Regions from separate parts of the Paenibacillus sp. LK1 genome, predicted to be linked through region 1. Evidence: predicted binding sites of a transcription regulator. Region 1 holds the regulator's gene; each other region holds the start of a gene.
The links. The regulator Rex, encoded in region 1, represses fermentation and respiration genes when NADH is low (regulators of the CRP and FNR family bind a similar motif). The targets are predictions, from matches to a motif close to TTGTGAAATATTTCACAA.

Region 2: a site for Rex is predicted at 1,767-1,784, ahead of CS562_RS17075 (formate/nitrite transporter family protein). Genes of this name have one in related genera too.
Region 3: a site for Rex is predicted at 3,706-3,723, ahead of lpdD (prenylated flavin chaperone LpdD). Genes of this name have one in related genera too.

What each region holds. Positions count from the first base shown of each region.
Region 1 is NZ_PEII01000011.1:202,977-208,856, reverse strand. It holds gene dinG (ATP-dependent DNA helicase DinG) at 1-2,518, shown strand, start outside; gene CS562_RS23485 (redox-sensing transcriptional repressor Rex) at 2,752-3,405, shown strand; gene CS562_RS23480 (amidohydrolase) at 3,392-4,696, shown strand; gene CS562_RS23475 (cell wall elongation regulator TseB-like domain-containing protein) at 4,738-5,268, shown strand; gene CS562_RS23470 (hypothetical protein) at 5,572-5,880, shown strand, end outside.
Region 2 is NZ_PEII01000007.1:172,604-178,483, reverse strand. It holds gene CS562_RS17080 (molybdopterin-containing oxidoreductase family protein) at 1-351, opposite strand, end outside; gene CS562_RS17075 (formate/nitrite transporter family protein) at 825-1,679, opposite strand; gene CS562_RS17070 (DinB family protein) at 1,851-2,342, opposite strand; gene CS562_RS17065 (FAD-dependent oxidoreductase) at 2,477-3,838, opposite strand; gene CS562_RS17060 (glutathione peroxidase) at 4,213-4,695, opposite strand; gene CS562_RS17055 (ferric iron reductase) at 4,882-5,694, opposite strand; gene CS562_RS17050 (ABC transporter ATP-binding protein) at 5,785-5,880, opposite strand, start outside.
Region 3 is NZ_PEII01000005.1:240,738-246,617, forward strand. It holds gene CS562_RS13300 (molybdopterin molybdotransferase MoeA) at 1-129, opposite strand, end outside; gene CS562_RS13305 (HNH endonuclease) at 302-592, shown strand; gene CS562_RS13310 (DUF4247 domain-containing protein) at 706-1,452, opposite strand; gene CS562_RS13315 (DUF4178 domain-containing protein) at 1,464-1,970, opposite strand; gene CS562_RS13320 (DUF350 domain-containing protein) at 1,994-2,395, opposite strand; gene CS562_RS13325 (PspA/IM30 family protein) at 2,492-3,163, opposite strand; gene lpdD (prenylated flavin chaperone LpdD) at 3,293-3,637, opposite strand; gene CS562_RS13335 (polysaccharide deacetylase family protein) at 3,791-4,579, shown strand; gene CS562_RS13340 (3D domain-containing protein) at 4,710-5,378, opposite strand; cyclic di-AMP (ydaO/yuaA leader) riboswitch at 5,381-5,578, opposite strand; gene CS562_RS13345 (amino acid ABC transporter ATP-binding protein) at 5,863-5,880, opposite strand, start outside.

The DNA.
Region 1 (5,880 bases):
GATTGATTTCCTGAAGATCACGTTTCCGTCACTGGGGTCTTATCAACTCGGTTATGTGTCTTCGGAATTCGGATTTCAGCATGACCGCCCTCATCAGGCGGACAGTGATGCTCTCGCAACAGCTTTTGTATTACTGAAGTGCCTCGATGAGCTGCGTGCACTGCCTCTGATCACGATTCAGCGCCTCAGTGACCTGTTTGCGCCGGAAGACAGTGACTTGGGTTGGTTCTTTGATGGAATGCGTACTGAGAAGGAAGCAGAGCCGATTCAGGATCTGGATGGTCATACGTATTACCGCCAGCTCGCCCTGAACGTGAGTGACTGGACCGATATAGGCTCACCACGCGATGAGCGAGAAGGTAATCCGCTGGAAGGCGTAAGTTTTGAGCAGTTCATGGATCAGGTTAGAGATAACCTGAAGGAGACGCTGGACCATTATGAGGAGCGTGAGGCGCAAACTCAGATGTTCAGCAGTGTACGACAAGCTTTGGATGAAGAGAAACATCTCTTGATTGAAGCTGGAACAGGTACAGGTAAATCACTTGGGTATTTGCTGCCTGCCATCTATGAAAGTGTGAAACAGGAACAGAAAGTCATGGTCAGCACACATACCATCAACCTGCAGGAGCAATTGAGAGAGCGGGATATTCCTATGCTGACCCAGGTAGTTCCGTTCCCGTTCAAGGCAGCAGTGTTCAAAGGACGTGGGCACTATCTGTGTCTGCGTAAGTTTGAGCACAAAATCAATAAACGTGAATTCGCTACACCGAAAGAGGATTATTTTACAGCGGCTCAGATGATTGTCTGGCTTACTCAGACGGAGACTGGAGACGACGAGGAGCTTAATCTAAGCGGGCGCGGAGGAGACTTCTGGGAGACAGTACAGAGTGAGTCTGAGTCTTGTCTTGGACGTTCCTGTCCTTGGTTCCGCAAATGTTTCTATCACCGGGCCAAACATGAAGCCGGGCTGTCTGATATCGTCATTACCAATCACTCGAAATTATTTACGGATGTCAAAGCAGCACATCAGCTGCTGCCGGCCTACGAAAGTCTCGTCATCGATGAAGCACATCATTTGGAGGACGTAGCAGGTAAGCATCTGGGTCTTCATATGAAATATTTCACGTTGGTTCATACTCTGACCCGACTGTTTAAAGATAGCCGTAATGGCCAACTGCCGATGCTTCGTTCTCAATTATCGGGTCACGAAAATTCGGTACAGTGGGGCTCCATGATTGATCAGATGTTCCCGCTTGCCGTCGAAGTCAAAGAGATGTGGGATCGACTAAGTGATACATTGTTTGGACTGCTGCCTGAACGCAGCGATGCTTCTCCAGGCGAGACAGGACAATTCTCTCTTAGACTGAAGCCTTCACAAAAACCAGCTAAATGGCAGGAATTGCAGGATGCTGAAAACCAAATCTATGTCACTCTAGGTGATTTGATTCGTAAAGGCGACAAGCTGCTGCTTGAAGTGAAAGAAGATCAGGATGATTATCAGTCCGATAGTCTGATTACGGATATCTCAGGTCTGCTCAAGGACTTGGCAACGATTAAGGATAATCTGCGATTCTTCATGCGGATGGATGATGCCAACACCGTGTACTGGATGGAGGCCAGCGGCCAATTCCGCAGTAAATCACTTCAGCTCTATGCTGTTCCTGTCGATGTCAGTGCACAATTGAAGGATATGTTCTTTGATAAAAAGAAAAGCGTTGTGCTTACATCGGCTACGCTCTCCGTTGACAAGTCATTTCAATTCATGATCGAACAGCTGGGTTTGCAGGAAGCTGCCGAGAATAACCGTTTGTTAACGTCCATGTTGCCGTCACCGTTCAATTATCGAGAACAGGCGCTGCTCGTCATTCCGCGTGATTTCCCAAGCGTGAAGGGCAGTGTAGGCGATGCCCACTTTGTGGATATGCTCGTGCACTCCCTCGCGGAAACGGCTATTGCCACTCGTGGACGTATGATGGTGTTGTTCACCTCCTATCGCATGCTGCGCCAGGTCTATGACCCACTTAAGGAGGCCTTGTCAGGCAATGATATCTCTTTGCTTGGGCAAGGGGTGGACAGTGGCAGCCGTTCCAAGCTTACACGCCGCTTCCAAGATGCAAAAGCAACGGTGCTTCTTGGCACAAGCAGCTTCTGGGAAGGGGTGGACATTCCAGGAGAGGCTCTGACTTGTCTCGCGATTGTCAGACTGCCGTTCCAGCCACCGAATCATCCATTAGTCGAAGCGAAGAGCGAGCTTTTGCAGCAGCAGAAGAAAAACCCGTTTATGAAGCTGTCCGTGCCACAAGCCGTCATCCGTTTCAAACAGGGTTTTGGCAGACTGGTTCGTACAGGCAAAGACAGAGGCATTGTAATTGTATACGATACACGCGTTATTGAAGCGTATTATGGCAAGTACTTTTTATATTCATTACCTGGTCCTAAAATGGAGCACATGCTCACCGAGCAGATGGTTCCTCGTATTTCGGAATGGCTCGAGAGACCGACCGAAGAGCAACAATAACAGATACGCTCTGTAGCTTCCATTATTGCAAGACGCCAGTGGTTGGCGGTAAAATTAAGTAATATGATTTTTGTTTCGTGGATATGCGAGTAAAGCAATTAAAGGAATAAAAGCAATTATCCATTATATAACAACGAGCATCCTGTTTAACTCAGTAATCTTTTTGCTCGTTCTAGACAGGGTGCTCATCTTTTTCATCTATCTATCGTGGCCTTTGTAAGGGGGAGCAATGAATGAAATCAGATAAAATTTCGGAAGCCGTGGTGCGTAGATTGCCTGTTTACTTGCGTTATTTGAATGAACTGCATCAGCGCGAAGTCAATACGGTCTCTTCACAAGAACTGGGACTGAGGCTGGATTTGAATCCTGCCCAGATTCGTAAAGACCTGGCTTACTTCGGTGACTTTGGTCGTAAAGGGATCGGGTATGACGTTTCATATCTCATTGAGAAAATCCGCCATATTTTAAAAATAGACCAGCAGATCAATGTAGCTCTTGTCGGAGCAGGTAATTTGGGACATGCCTTGTCTAATTACAATGCCTATCTCAAAGACAACATGAAGATCGTCGCTGTATTTGATGCCTACGGTCCGAAGATTGGGAGTCAAATCAACAGTTTGACGGTGCAACCAATGAATGAATTAACGGATTCGGTCAAAAAAGACAACATTCGTATAGGTATTATCACGGTTCCGGATACGGAAGCCCAAAATGTTGCAGATCAACTGATTGAGTCAGGAATTGAAGCGATTCTAAATTTTGCGCCAACGATTCTGAAGACTCCGCCGCATATTCGTATTCATCATGCCGATTTTACGACGGATTTGCTTAGTCTGGCTTATTACTTGGAGAATGGAAAGGACGACGAGGAAGATGACGACAAATAGATGGGTAATTCACAACGGCAAATTTGCCGTGTGTGAGGGTACGAATTGGAAAGTGGTTCAAGGTTTTATGGTTGTTGAGAATGACAAGATTGTGCATATTGGTGAGACATTGCCGGAAGGAGACGAAAGTCTGACAAAGGTGGACGGAAAAGGACTGTTCTTCTTGCCGGGTCTGATCAATACGCATGGTCACGCGGCCATGTCACTTCTGAGAGGCCATGGAGACGATCTGGCGTTACAAGTATGGTTGCAGGAGAAAATGTGGCCAATGGAAGCCAAAATGACGTCTGAAGACGTATATTGGGGCACATCACTATCTGTTCTTGAAATGTTGAAAGGCGGAACAACAGCTTTCCTGGATATGTATGATCATATGGATCAGGTGGCGAAAGTGGTGGAACAATCCGGCGTTCGGGCTGCTCTGGCACGTGGGGTAATCGGACTTTGCTCAGAAGAAGAACAACTGCGCAAGCTCGAAGAGTCCGCAGCATTTGCCCGTCAATGGAATGGACAAGCAGACGGAAGAATTACAACTGTAATCTCTCCACATGCCCCTTACACTTGCCCTCCGGATTACATAGAGAAGCTGGTACAGGTTGCTCATGACCTGAATCTGCCTTTGCATACGCATATGTCTGAAACGCTTCGTGAAGTGGAACAGAACGTGGCTGATCACGGACTTCGTCCGGTTGCACATCTGGAGAAACTAGGATTTTTCTCCCGTCCATCTCTGGTTGCCCATGCGGTACATCTGAATGATGAAGAGATCGAGATTCTCGCAAAGCATGATGTAGCAGTTTCCCACAATCCAGGTAGTAACCTGAAATTGGCTTCGGGTGTTGCACGAGTACCTGATCTGTTGAAAGCAGGCGTGACTGTGTCCCTGGGAACAGACGGACCAGCAAGTAACAATAACCTGGATATGTTTGAAGAGATGAGATTGGCTGCGTTGATTCATAAAGGTGTATCTGGTGACCCTACTGCAGTGCCAGCAGGGGAAGCGCTTCTGCTTGGAACTTCATATGGTGCCAAATCCATATTCCTGAATAATACAGGCGCTCTGCAAGTTGGCATGAAGGCTGACTTCATCGCGTTGAACATTCAACAAGCTCATTTCTATCCGCATACGGATCTGATTTCCCATACGGTCTACTCGGCATCGGCCAAAGATGTGGAGCATGTGTGGGTGGATGGTAAACAAGTGGTTAAACATGGCGAATGTCTTACAATGGATGAAGAGCGCATTCTGCGTGAGTCTCAGCTGGCATTTGACAGTTTGCTTGGCCGATAATTACAAGGACAGCATCGTCATAGGGAAAGGAAGTTCAGCTTTTGAAGAAAAAAAAGAAGTGGATATGGATTTCGCTGCTGCTCCTGGTTCTGATTCTGTTTGGACTTCAGCGTTATTATGTCTATGTTACCCAGGATCAGCGCAAGGAAGAGGCGTTGGCCATACAGGCGGCCCAGGAACAGCTGGGGATTACGTCCCACGAAGAGCTGCGTAAGTATGTTTGGGGACAGAAAGACGGCGGAGACAACATATACTGGACCCTGATCGGCAAAAATAAGGATAACCAGGATGTCATGGTGTGGGTGAAGTTTGATGAGAATAACAAACCGGTGACGGGAACTAATGCGGTACACGGGGAACTGTTAAAGAACGGCATGAATGAGGCTCAGATTCGAAATCGGTTCAGCTCTGAAGTTCCGGGCGGGGAGATCAAACGAATCATGCCAGGCGTTGTGAATGGAATCTATGTATGGCAAGTGTATTACAACGATGATACGCACAACTATTATCGGTTTTACCGCTTCAGCAACGGGGAACAGGTGGACCTGGTCTATACGATACCGAACAGCTAGAATTAGCAGACGTACTAACGTCTGAAGAGAATACATTAAAGAACCGGCAGACGGAAACCCGACTGGTCCGGTTCTTTGACGTACTTTGTTGATCATTTTGGATTTGAATAGTTAAAATTAATAATTTATTCATATTTTCGCCTTAGATATTGTATATACGATGTGATATACTCAAATATGTATTCAAGGATACATCATACACAAATAAATCCTGTTAGGCACATCACAGGACATTACGTACACATATTTATATTCTTGCCTACAAGTTATAGGATGGGCCAAAATTTAGGAGGGGTAACTCACTTGAAAATAAAAGTATTGCCTATTGCTCTGACTGCCGTCATTTCAGCCGTTGTGTTGTTTGGAGGTTGGTTTGTGTATCGTCATTTGGCTGTGCAAAGCCCAATTGAAAAGATGGTTACCCAGTACGATGGAGTCAATGATGTTCAATTAACTATTAACCGCAATGATGTACAGTTGAAACTCGATCTGCAGCCGGATGTTGATCTGGGCAGGTTGGTACAATATATTCACAAAGAAGGACAGACCTTGATTGGCACTCGTTCGTTGAAGTTGGATGTCGTGGATCATTCCAACGAAGCGCTGGAGAGC
Region 2 (5,880 bases), on a different contig from region 1:
CATGTTTCCATAGAAGCTGTAGGGCAGGATGCTCTCCGGTCCGTAGGTATCTGCCAGCGAACTAAATCTCGCCGTAATCTCGCCGATGGCTTCGTCCCAACTGATTCGCTCGAACTGGCCTTCGCCCTTGGCTCCGATGCGTCGCATCGGATATTGCAGCCGCTCGGGGTGATACACCCGCTCCGTCATATTTCGGACTTTGTTACAGATGGCGCCTTTTGTAATCGGATGGTCCGGATTGCCCACGACCTTCACGATCTTACCGTTCTCCTTATGAAGCAGCAGGCCGCAAGTATCCGGACAATCGAGCGGGCAAACTGCCGGGAATACGCCATTCTCCTGATCGATCATATACAAGTTCCTCCCCCTTCAAAGTTATCCTCATATCATATCTTCTTCATGGTAATCGCGTAAAGAGAACAGTCTTTTTTACTGCCACAACCGCTCCAATTTTTTTTCAAAAAAAATCTTTTTCCCCTTGATTCAATCTCGAAATTCAAGGGTAAATTAAAAATAAGGCATTAGGCTAGTGTTTCCCCACTTCCTCCTCATGCCATATCATGGACCACTCCCGAAATTCGCCATGAACAGGTTTCGTTCCCCCGAACCTTGTCATGGCGAATTTATTTTGCGTGCATACTTTTACATAAAAAAAAGCGACTCCTCTCCCGCCCATCACAGCAGACAGCCATGACTTGAACGAGATTAGATTCGCCAATTTCTGTTGCTATTTTGTTTAACTTCCCTGTTCCTGTTTAACTTCGCACTCGTCTTTGCAGGCTTATCGTGGTTACAACGCTACTCGATTACTCGAAAAAATGTCGCTACGCCTGCTTGCTCCACATCGGTCTGGCTTCTGTCTCCACAGGCTGGGCCACCGCCATTGCCACCTCAGGCTTCACTTCCGGCTCATGCTTGCGCAGGTACACCATCCAGTAAGCAGCCGCCACAAATAGCGCCCCTCCCGTCAGGTTGCCAAGCCATACCGGAATGAAATTCATGATGTATTGCCCCCACGAATAATGCCCTTCGAAGATCGCCGCAGGAATCAGGAACATGTTGGCGACAACGTGCTGGAATCCAATAGCCACAAAGGCCATCGTTGGGAACCAAATGCCCAGTACTTTTCCACTCATCGTATCCGATGCGTAGGACAACCATACTGCGAGAGCTACCAGCCAGTTACACCCGATCCCGGATATAAAAGCCTGAAGGAAGCTGTCGTCCAGCTTGTGTCCAGCCATATCCACTACTTTGGTCAAATAGGCACCTTCTGCCGTCAGACCGAGCACATGCCCAAATGCATAGGCCACAAAGAGCGCTCCAAGGAAATTACCTATCGTCACTAAGGTGAGATTCTTCAACATGTTGCCCGCGGACAGTTTACGTGCAATCGTCGCAAGTGGGACGGCCATCATATTACCTGTCAGCAGTTCCCCACCGCCAATCAGCACCAATATTAATCCTACCGGGAACACTGCTGCACCAATCAGATTAACCAAGCTGCCCCACTCGGTCGGAGCAGAGGCAATAACCCGAATATCCAGCAGAAATCCGAGCGCAATAAAAGCTCCTGCCAGAAAACTGAGTATCAATACGGAGGACACCGGATTTTGAGCTTTCTTCATCCCCGTATGCGCCGTATATTGTGCAACCTCAAGAGGTGTTTTTGCTGCCATAACGATCCTCTCCTTCACAGTTCATGAACATCATAATTCAACCTGTTTTGTTGATATGTTCATTGTATCGCGAAGGTTTCAAGAGGTTTGTTACTTTTATCACAAAGTCTGAAAACTACATTTTCACGTTTCGTTCTAGTTTACTTGATGTGCGATCGATGAGGTGGTTACTTACGCCGTCCCCAGATCCTCATGCTCACCGAAAATTTGCTGCAAATGATGTTCCAGATGCTCAACGTAATCTTGTGCCAGCCATTCTAGCGTTACCACACTTCCATCAGAGAGGATACATGTTTGCGATTGACCCATCTCTACCGAGACGGAGAGAACACGAATAACGGACTGGTTCAGACTAATCCAGAGATTTAATACATCTTCAATTGGTGCGCTCTTGTACTGTTGGCTCTCCACCCACTGCTCCTGCTGATACGAAGTTATACTAAAAGGTTCGGTCTGGTGCTGCATCTGTACAAATCTGCTGACATTATGCAGAGCCGAATCGCATAAATGCCCCAAAATTTGAAGACGGGACCATTTTCCTTCCATTCGTGGTGGAACAATCTCGTCCGGATTCATTGCAAGGAACTCCTGAGGTACCGATTGCAAGAGAACGTTCAACCGGGATACGGATTCTGTAAGCACGCCTGCGCCACTCTCCTTCATTTCAACTCCATTGCGTTTATAACGTTACAGTTGATAATATAGCACCATTTCCCAGCCCTAACTACCTCCGATTATTTTAAAAAACAAAAAAGAACTGCCGCATAATGAATGCGGCAGTTCTCAGATATTTATGGTTAGACCATCGCTGGTGTTTTTACTTCTACTGGAGGCAACGCCTGAAGACCAGCCGAGTTCAGGAAGTTCCATGGTTTGTTGTAATGTGGTTGGAAGAAGAAGTCGATGAAGGCCAGCTCATCTACCGTCATGTTGTTCTGGATGCAGACAGAGATCGTATTGATCGACTGTGTCAGATCAGCTTGTGACATGACCTGCGCACCAACAATGCGGCGCGTAGCCTGTTCATAGATTACTTTGAGCAGCAGCTTCTCTGCTGTTGGCATGAACTCTGGACGGTAAGCATCTTCAAGCGTTACAGCTTCAACCACCAAACCCTCATCCGCAGCAGATGCTTCCGTCAGACCTGTACCTGCAATATTTTGCTCATAAATTTTAATACCTGATGTGCCTTGTGTACCCATGTACCGTGTCGTAGGACGAACCAGGTTCCGTGCTACGAGTGTACCCATCCGCACCGCGTTGGTTGCCAGTGGAATGTACGCATCCTTGCCGGTTGGATTGTAATGAATTGCAGAGCTGTCTCCAGCAGCGAAGACGTCTTTTTGGCTGGTTTGCATATATTTATCCACGATGATTGCGCCGTTTGGCAGCATATCCACTTGGCCTTTGAGCAGCTCCGTATTCGGACGGAAACCAATGCACAGAATAACGAGGTCTGTTTCGAACTCTCCTTTGGATGTAATGACCTTGTTCACTTTGCCATTCTCTCCGGTAAACTTCTGAACCGTTTGGCCCAGTGCCAGCTTGATGCCGTGTCCAGTCAACGTTTCTTCAATGGCATCCGTGAACTCGGGGTCGAGATATTTATTCAAAATTCGATCCACGCTATCGATCAGTGTAACTTCCTTGCCGTTCATTTGGAAAGCCTCTACCAGTTCAATGCCGATATAACCTGCTCCTACCACGGTAATACGTTTGGCATGTTTGGCTTTCTCAATAATCGTGTTGGAATGGTTGTAGTTTTTGCAAAGTAAAATGTTGTCCATCTCGATGCCTTCCAGCTTCGGTACGACAGGCCATGAACCCGTGGTCACAATCAGCTTGTCGAAGGTATCTTCGAATTCTTCCCCTGTTTTCAAGTTTTTAGCCTGAAGTTTGTGACCAGCAGCATCTACTGACGTCACTTCATGAAGCATTTTGGTAACGACACCGAGCTCGGCCAGTTGGTTTGGCGAAGAATAGAACAGTCCGTCTGGATCTTTCACCACGCCACCTACATAAAGCGCAATGCCACATGATAAGAAGGAGATGTTGTCATTGCGCTCATACACTGTAATGGTAGCATCCGGATACAATTTGGCGGTGTTAACGATGGCTGCGGTTCCTGCGTGTGTACATCCGATAACTGCGATTTTCATGATAAGGTTCCCCCTTGGAGTATATAAATAAAAAATTGAATATAACGTCATTGTGGTTGTGAAATATTTCACTTCTAAACGAACAGCGCTTATGTGATTTATTTCACTTTGTACACTTATTATAATGTGATATTTTTCACATTGCAATAGGTTAATCAAAATAAATTCGTCGGATGTGGTTTTCTTTACGATCAGGCGAGTCATCGACTCATCTTCATTGACTTCAGTTTTCCCTGCTTATGGCTGGTTTATGCTCAAAATAAGCGTAGTAACTACCGCGGAGACACGTATATGGAGAGGATGTTTCGTACTAAAAATTGTATCAAAAAAAGCCTGTCCTCCAATCTGGAGGCAGGCTTCTTCGTTCATTCATTTTATACGCCAAGCAGCTTTTCAATCTCTGCAGTCATGGCTTCAGGGGATTCTTTTGGTTCAACACGCCCTACAACTTCACCTTCACGATTCACGAGGAACTTGGTGAAATTCCATTGGATGCTATTGTCTTCGCCAACACCAGGTTGCTGCTCACGCAGATACTTGAACAAAGGATGTGCATCTTCACCATTTACGTCGACCTTGGCAAACACCGGGAAATTAACACCATAGTTGATTTGACAGAAGGATTCTGCTTCCTCACTGGTACCCGGCTCCTGGCCGCCAAACTGGTTACAAGGGAAACCCAGTACAACCAAGCCTTGATCACGATAGCGATCATAGAGCTTCTGCAATTCACCGTATTGTGGAGTCAGTCCACACTTGCTAGCAGTATTGGCAATCACCAACACTTTGCCTTGATACAGATCGAGTGGAACTTCCTGATTGGCGGTCGTTACCGCCTGATACGAATATACGGACATGACTGATTCCTCCCATGATTATGATGTAGGTTGGGCTGCTGTATATATGTACCCAATGACCATGCGGCACACAGCCTGTCTCTATATTATAGACCTGAGGCGATTAATTACCAAATCTGTGATTAAACCCTGACCGAGTTCATTGGTAGAAGTACTCTTCATCCATCAACTTGGACATATTCCCTTTTAGCCTGACTTCGCCGCCATAATAGCATCATAACGCTCTTGCCGCTCTGCCTTTGTCAGTTTGGGACAACTGTAGCAATAGTTCTGACCGCCATACACCTGATGGTGTAAGCAGCAGACTGGTTTCATCAGCATGGTTTCTCCAGGTTGATGCGGATTATCAATCTCCACCGGTTTGAAGGTTAGCAGGTTCTTCTTCAACCCCAGAATCTCTGGAGACATTGCGATTACATGCTCATACCCTTGTATAACCGCTTCACGTTCCGTCTCCGTGATGTTCATCTGAAACGCTGTCGTTTTGAACCATCTCAGCATGGATGCGAGTTGTGCCCACATCTGGCCTGGATTTGCTCCTCCAGCAACAGCCACGCTTTCAATCAGTGGACGCAGCTGCTCACCGTAATATGCGGTTAATACATCATTACGCCAGGAGGATGGAACGACTTGAGATCCGTCCATCAGATTTGGATGTGATTGCTCGATTGCATTGTTCAGTTGAAAACCAATCACCGGACGGCCATCCTTTAACTCCAGCTTCATATCTGTATTCTCCAGAGACAGATCCAGATAGGTGTCACATAACGCCGTCATGTAGTGAACCCCAATCATCAGGCCACGAACCGAATGCATAAAATATACTGCCGCTGAGCGAAGAGAATCGGCCCGAAGATGCTCATTATAAGCTTCCAGCATAAGTTTGGCCTGCTTCGGATGTTTCAATGCCGTCAAAGGCATGCCAAAGACCGATTCATCGATCGTCCCGGTTGTTATTCGTCCATATTGCTGTAACCAGGTGTAGTTGATTGCTCCCATTCCTGTAGACCTCCTAGAATGCGAATGAGCCGCGTGCATAACGCACAGCGGCTTCATTCTATAGTTTAGGACCACATATGGCCCGTTTCATTAACTTCCTGTCGCGTGACGAACGCGTTGCTCTGTCCGTCCTCCAGCATGAACCATTGCACTGTTCATGAGCACTTGTTCTGGAGGTGCTGATTG
Region 3 (5,880 bases), on a different contig from region 1:
AGCAAGCGTTCGACCATGTGCTTGCTCAAGTGTTACTTTTTCTATTGAACCCGAACTGACATGAGCAGCAACTTTCGCCTGCGCATCCGGTACTTGTATAGCTTTACGGATAAATTTTGCAGTCGTCATATCCGTTGAATGTGAATTTATTTTCAATGGTAATAGAACCTCCCTGGATCATTTGTTCATATTAAAAAGTGTAGCCCGAAAGCTAGGTCATGACAAGTACTCTCCAACATATCATTCACATGAAAGACGAATGGACAGACCATAATATGTAAGAGAAAAGGAGCTGACCTTTATGAACCAACGATGCGAATTATGTGGAAGGGAGCCTGTCGAGACAACAGTCCATCACCTGACACCGAAAGAAATGGGCGGAACACATATGCCTACTGTAGATCTTTGCATCCCTTGCCACAAACAGATTCATTCTCTGTATACCAATCGCGATATTATTACCTTAGGTTTAACTGAGATACAGGCTCTAAGGAAAGATGAGCGCATCGCTCCTTATATCCGCTGGATTCGCAAACAACCTGCCACAACCATTCCTCGTGTTCGAAAGTCCCATCATGTCCGCAAATCGTAAAACAAAAAGAACAGCGTCCAAGGTCATGTTCAGTGGCATAGCTCGCTCCACCTTACCTTTTCACTGTTCTTCTGCTAATGCTTTAATATTGCGGGCCCCATTCATGAGGAGCGCTACCTACGCCTCATGATTCGGCCGCCGCCAACCCTCGTTTTGGGTTTTTTATAGGAACTCTTCGGTGAATCAAATAATCCTCCAAGGCCGCCACTACTTTTATTACGATCAATTGTGCCTTTGCTTTGTTCCTTATTCCGGCTGAATAATCCTCCACCAGAGCCTACGCTTGAATCCTTATCGCTGCCACGACGGGTAATCGACCCTTTCCGGTCAACGGTAATGGGCGGAGCAACCTTTTTATCGCTGCTCGTCGGTGTCCGATAGGAACCTTCTCTTGGTTTGTACGTGTCCTTGTTCGTATAACCCCGATACGTACCGGACCCTCTACCCCCGAACGAATCAAACAAATTACCGATTAATGTTGCGGTTAAATAACCTTGCAAAAAGGACGAATCATAATTCTGCCGAACATATTCCTTTGAATCCACCTCAACCAAGGTGTCTTCCGCTTTATTCGGGTCTTGCTGCAAATGATAATACTGGTCCTGATACACCAGGAACATCCGCTCTGTATTTTCCGCCGAGATCTGATCCGGCTTCCGCTGTTCAGATAAATCCTGAGCAACCTCTGGAACGGTACGATCGGCAGCTCGGTACACATAGGATGTCGTATTACCACTGCCGCTGACCGATTCAAGCGGATATGTGTCCTGAACGGATGGTGCTCCGCACGCGGACAGCAGCGACATCACAAGGCTGAGGACCAGCATTAATTTTAATGCATGTGCCAAGCGCTTTTTCATTGGAACCTCTCCTAGCTCGAACGAATCACTTTGATATCCGCAGGAAGAATGGACTCACCTTCATACAGCGTAAATCTTCTGTCTTGCCACTCCACACGCAAAAACATGTTATCATCAGACTGATATTGCCATACTAATTGTTCCCCAGCCTGACCATAGGGTGTCCTGCCTGCAGTGGTTACCATTCCTCCGTATTCTTCCTCCAAATGATACGCACGTCCGTCCAGATCCAGCAACGTAGGCACCTCGTCTGGTGCATCGAGACGGCCATCAATTGGTGTATAGAGGGCATACCGGGTCATTTCCCGTTCTTCAATATGCAAATGTCGGATTGCCGTACCATCCTGCAACGTGAGTACAGCTGCATTTCGCGCTCGATGATGTACCCGCCCAACAACTTCATAGGTGACCAGCGAAACTTCACAGATATCACCAGGTGCCAGCTGAAGCATTGTTTTCTCTACCTTAGGCGGTTCAGGTTTGGCTATTATCCCTTTAATCCGTTTCCACACACTCATACCCATTACTCCTGTTCTTTATCTTATAAACAAGCTGCAATAATTAATGCGCCCACGATATGTAGTGCACCTGAGAACAAACCATAACCAGTCTTGCCCTGCTGTATTCCCGTATCCAGATCCAGGTTGGCCCATCTCCGAATCATAAAGTGAACCACACTCTCCAGAATCAGCAAAATAATAAATGAAACAACGGATACCAACAACGCTTCTCCAAGATGACCGGCTGTCGAAATGGAGGTGGCGAGTACATATCCCTGAGCAAACAGCTTCATAACCATACGTGTTGTAACGGCCATATTGCCCGCCTTCACTTCAGCAAAATCCTTATACTTCGTGAACAAAGAATCCACATACATTAAGACAAACAGCAAAACCGAACCCGATAACGTCCAGACCAGCATTGCCAAAATGTTCAAATCCATTTACATAGCCCCCACATCTCAACATGAACCGCAATTAAAAGCGAAGGAGAAACGCTGGTCTCTCCTCCGCTGGTGTCCCTGCTTGCTTACAAGGTTTTAGTTCTTATTTTCGTATTGCTTCATCAGTGCTGCCAGTTCATCCTCAACAGCCTGATCTTTGCCCAGCTTCTCGAACTCATCATCCAGCGATTTTCCTTTGGACGACATCTCATTGCTGGCTTCGGCCTGTGCTTCCATCTGCATCATTTTTTCTTCCATGCGCTTCATGCCGGCACTTGCAGTGTCGGAGCCAAATCCGTTCAGCGCCTTGTTGATTTCGGTTTGAGCTTTTGCAGCGTTGTAGCGCGCAACCAATGTTTCACGTTTGTTTTTCATTTGCGTCAATTGTTTGCGCATTTCGTCCAGCTTGCCACGAAGGTTATCGGCAGAAGCCTTGTTTTGATCATAGCTTGTTTTGTACTCGGCCATCTTCTCTTCAGCGACCTTCTTCTCTTCCAATGCCCGACGAGCCAAATCCATATTCTGTGCACGCGCTGCTGTATGTGCTTGCTCCTCACGTTTCTTCACGAGAGCTTCCTGTTCTTCAAACAGCTGCTTGAATTTCTTCTCAATGGCGATTTGTGCAGCAACAGCTTTCTCCGCATCTTCCAGATCTTCCTGCATATCCCGGATATATTGATCCGTCATTTTGATCGGATCTTCTGCCTTGTCAATAATAGAGTTAATGTTAGACATCGTTAAATCGCGCAATCGTTTGAAAATGGACATTATGGTATTCCTCCTAGTCGATAGTTCATCCTTGTATATAATCATACATACGTGGCAATGTTCTACTCGTTTCAATTTTAACAAAAAAAATCATAAAAAACGATTTTAGCGTGCTTAGCCTAAATGGAACTATTGAATCAATCGACCCGTTTGGCACAGCTCTTCATCAAGCAGCTTCTCTGCAGTCTGCACAATCTCATCAATCTGCATCCGCGTAATTTCATCAAAGTGAATTCCCATTATTACGGTAACGGTTACCTTTAAATGAAGGGCAGCCTTACGTGCCAGTCTCTCACACAACTCTTGTTCTTTATGCCCTGGAATATGCACCGTAGCCCCACTCACTCGTTCACGGTCTGGATAAAATGTGGCTACTGCTCCAATATGTGATCTTCCTCCAGTTACCATAAACACTTTGTCTTCCCCTGCCTCAATCACCTGTAAACGAACGGAGTTTAAATCGTATGTACTCATTTTGCTCCACCTGTCCTTTTCAATATGTATATGTATGGTGGAATTATGGCTCCGATTTAATGAATCAGCAGTGAAACATCTCACATCATGCATAAATACGGATGGCCCCGGGCATACCAAAGAGAACGCAATTTGGGAAAAGGAGGCACGAACATGCGTATACGCCTCATCATGTTATCCATCATGGTCATTCTTCTGGGAGGAAGTTATACTCCTGCTCAGTTATGGGCTTCTTCAAGCCCGCAAACCGAACCTGCTTCGAAGTCTGATTCTCCTGAAGAAGAACAGTTGACTCTAGGACAACTCAGACAGAAATATGCGGATACGTTCAAAACCAATGGCCCCTCAACAAAAAAGGTCGCTCTGACTTTTGATGATGTTCCTGATCCACGGTTCACACCGCAGGTGCTGGATATTCTAAAAAAATACAAGGTGCGGGCTACGTTTTTCATTGTAGGAAATCGCGCTGAGAAACATCCGGATCTGGTGAAACGTATGATAAAAGAAGGGCATATTGTGGGCAATCACAGCTACAATCACCCGGAATTCAGCAAGCTAACCATGAATGCATTTCGCAAACAAATCTTACATACCGGGGATATTATTCGAAATCTAGCGGGTTACACTCCCAAAATGATTCGTCCACCCTATGGTGACATTAACGAGCAACAGCTCCAATGGGCAGCCAAGCAACATTACAGCATCGTGAACTGGAACGTTGATTCTCTGGACTGGAAGGGCCTCTCCAAAGAGGAAGTCAAACAAAACATCCTGTCCGCCGTCAAACCAGGTTCCATTGTTCTGCAGCATGCAGGAGGCGGTGTAGGATCGAAGCTGAGTGGTACCATCGAGGCGTTGCCTGAAGTCATTGAAGAATTGCGAAACCGCGGGTACGAGCTGGTGACTTTGGACGAAATGCTGGAACTGCCAAAAGGTAAATAGATTTAATTACGGCAATGGATATTCAAAAGGGTGTTCTTCAATCACATTAATGTGATTGAAGAACACCCTTTATTGTTTAATTTAGATTAAGTTGGAGTCACCATATGATGATGTGCAGCTCGCTTTGATTTTATTTCAAAATGTAAAGTTCAACATCCTGAATACCAAATGTGCTCACGGACTGCTTGCTGCCAGGAATAAAGATATCGATCTTGTGTCCTTTAATGGCACTGCCCACATCACGAGCCGTAGCGACAAATGCCTGTTTTGGCAGTCCTGGATGTGTATGACCTGTCACCAGTACCTTTGTACCCAATGGAATGATACTTGGGTCTACTGCAATGGTACCCAATTCAAGCGGATTACCGAAGTAATCCACAGCACCCCATCCTCCATTTTCGGAAGCATCAGCGGAGTATGCTGTTGCTTTGACGTCGACAGCTTTGCTGTAATCAAACGTTTTTCCCCAGGCTTGTACAACTTTACTATCTGCATTAACGTCAAGGCTTGCGGCAGTTACCGTTTTGGCCTCCGTTTTTGCTGCTGCAGCAGAAGCTGTGTTTGTTGTTTTACCAGGGATCGTAATTTTCAAACCACCATAAATGTTGTAAGCTGAAATGTCATTATTAGCTTTAATAAGAGCGTTAAGTCCAACTCCATATTGTTTGGATAAGGTGTAGAAGGTATCCCCCTCTTTGGCCACATGAACTGAATCAGCATGAGCCGGAACGGCCTGAATGAGCATTGCTGCTGTCAGCAAAGCTGTTGCTGTTTTGGCTATACGTTTCTTGTTAATCATGGTCTTCCTCCCTCATTATGCCTGCGAAGTTAGTTGTCGGATTCGGATGGAGGAAACCACCCTATAGGTTCAATTACATTTAAGAATATATGTAGCCCTAATTCACCCCAAGCCGTGTGCAAATAATTCTTCCCCTAGCACACTTTGCATCGTTACATCCCCCACACTCCCAACTCCGGAAGTTTCGGCAGGAACAAATATATCACAATTTTGTAACCAGGGGTCGTAGTAAATGTTACCATCTGGCTAATTCACTTCAATATTTAGGCTGAATTCAAGACGTTTTTTCAAATAAATGTCTATTTGGGCTTTAATCATTGATGACAGAAACGTTACTTTTTATGTAATTCCGTGCGTATCCTTACATAACAAAACAATCCCTGCCGACGGTTCGTCGACAGGGATTGTTGAGGGGATGAAATTCTCATCCAAAGTATAGATTTTGCATTTTCATCTTGATCTTCATCCTTATTATTGGATGGTATTAGAGCACTTTAGCGAG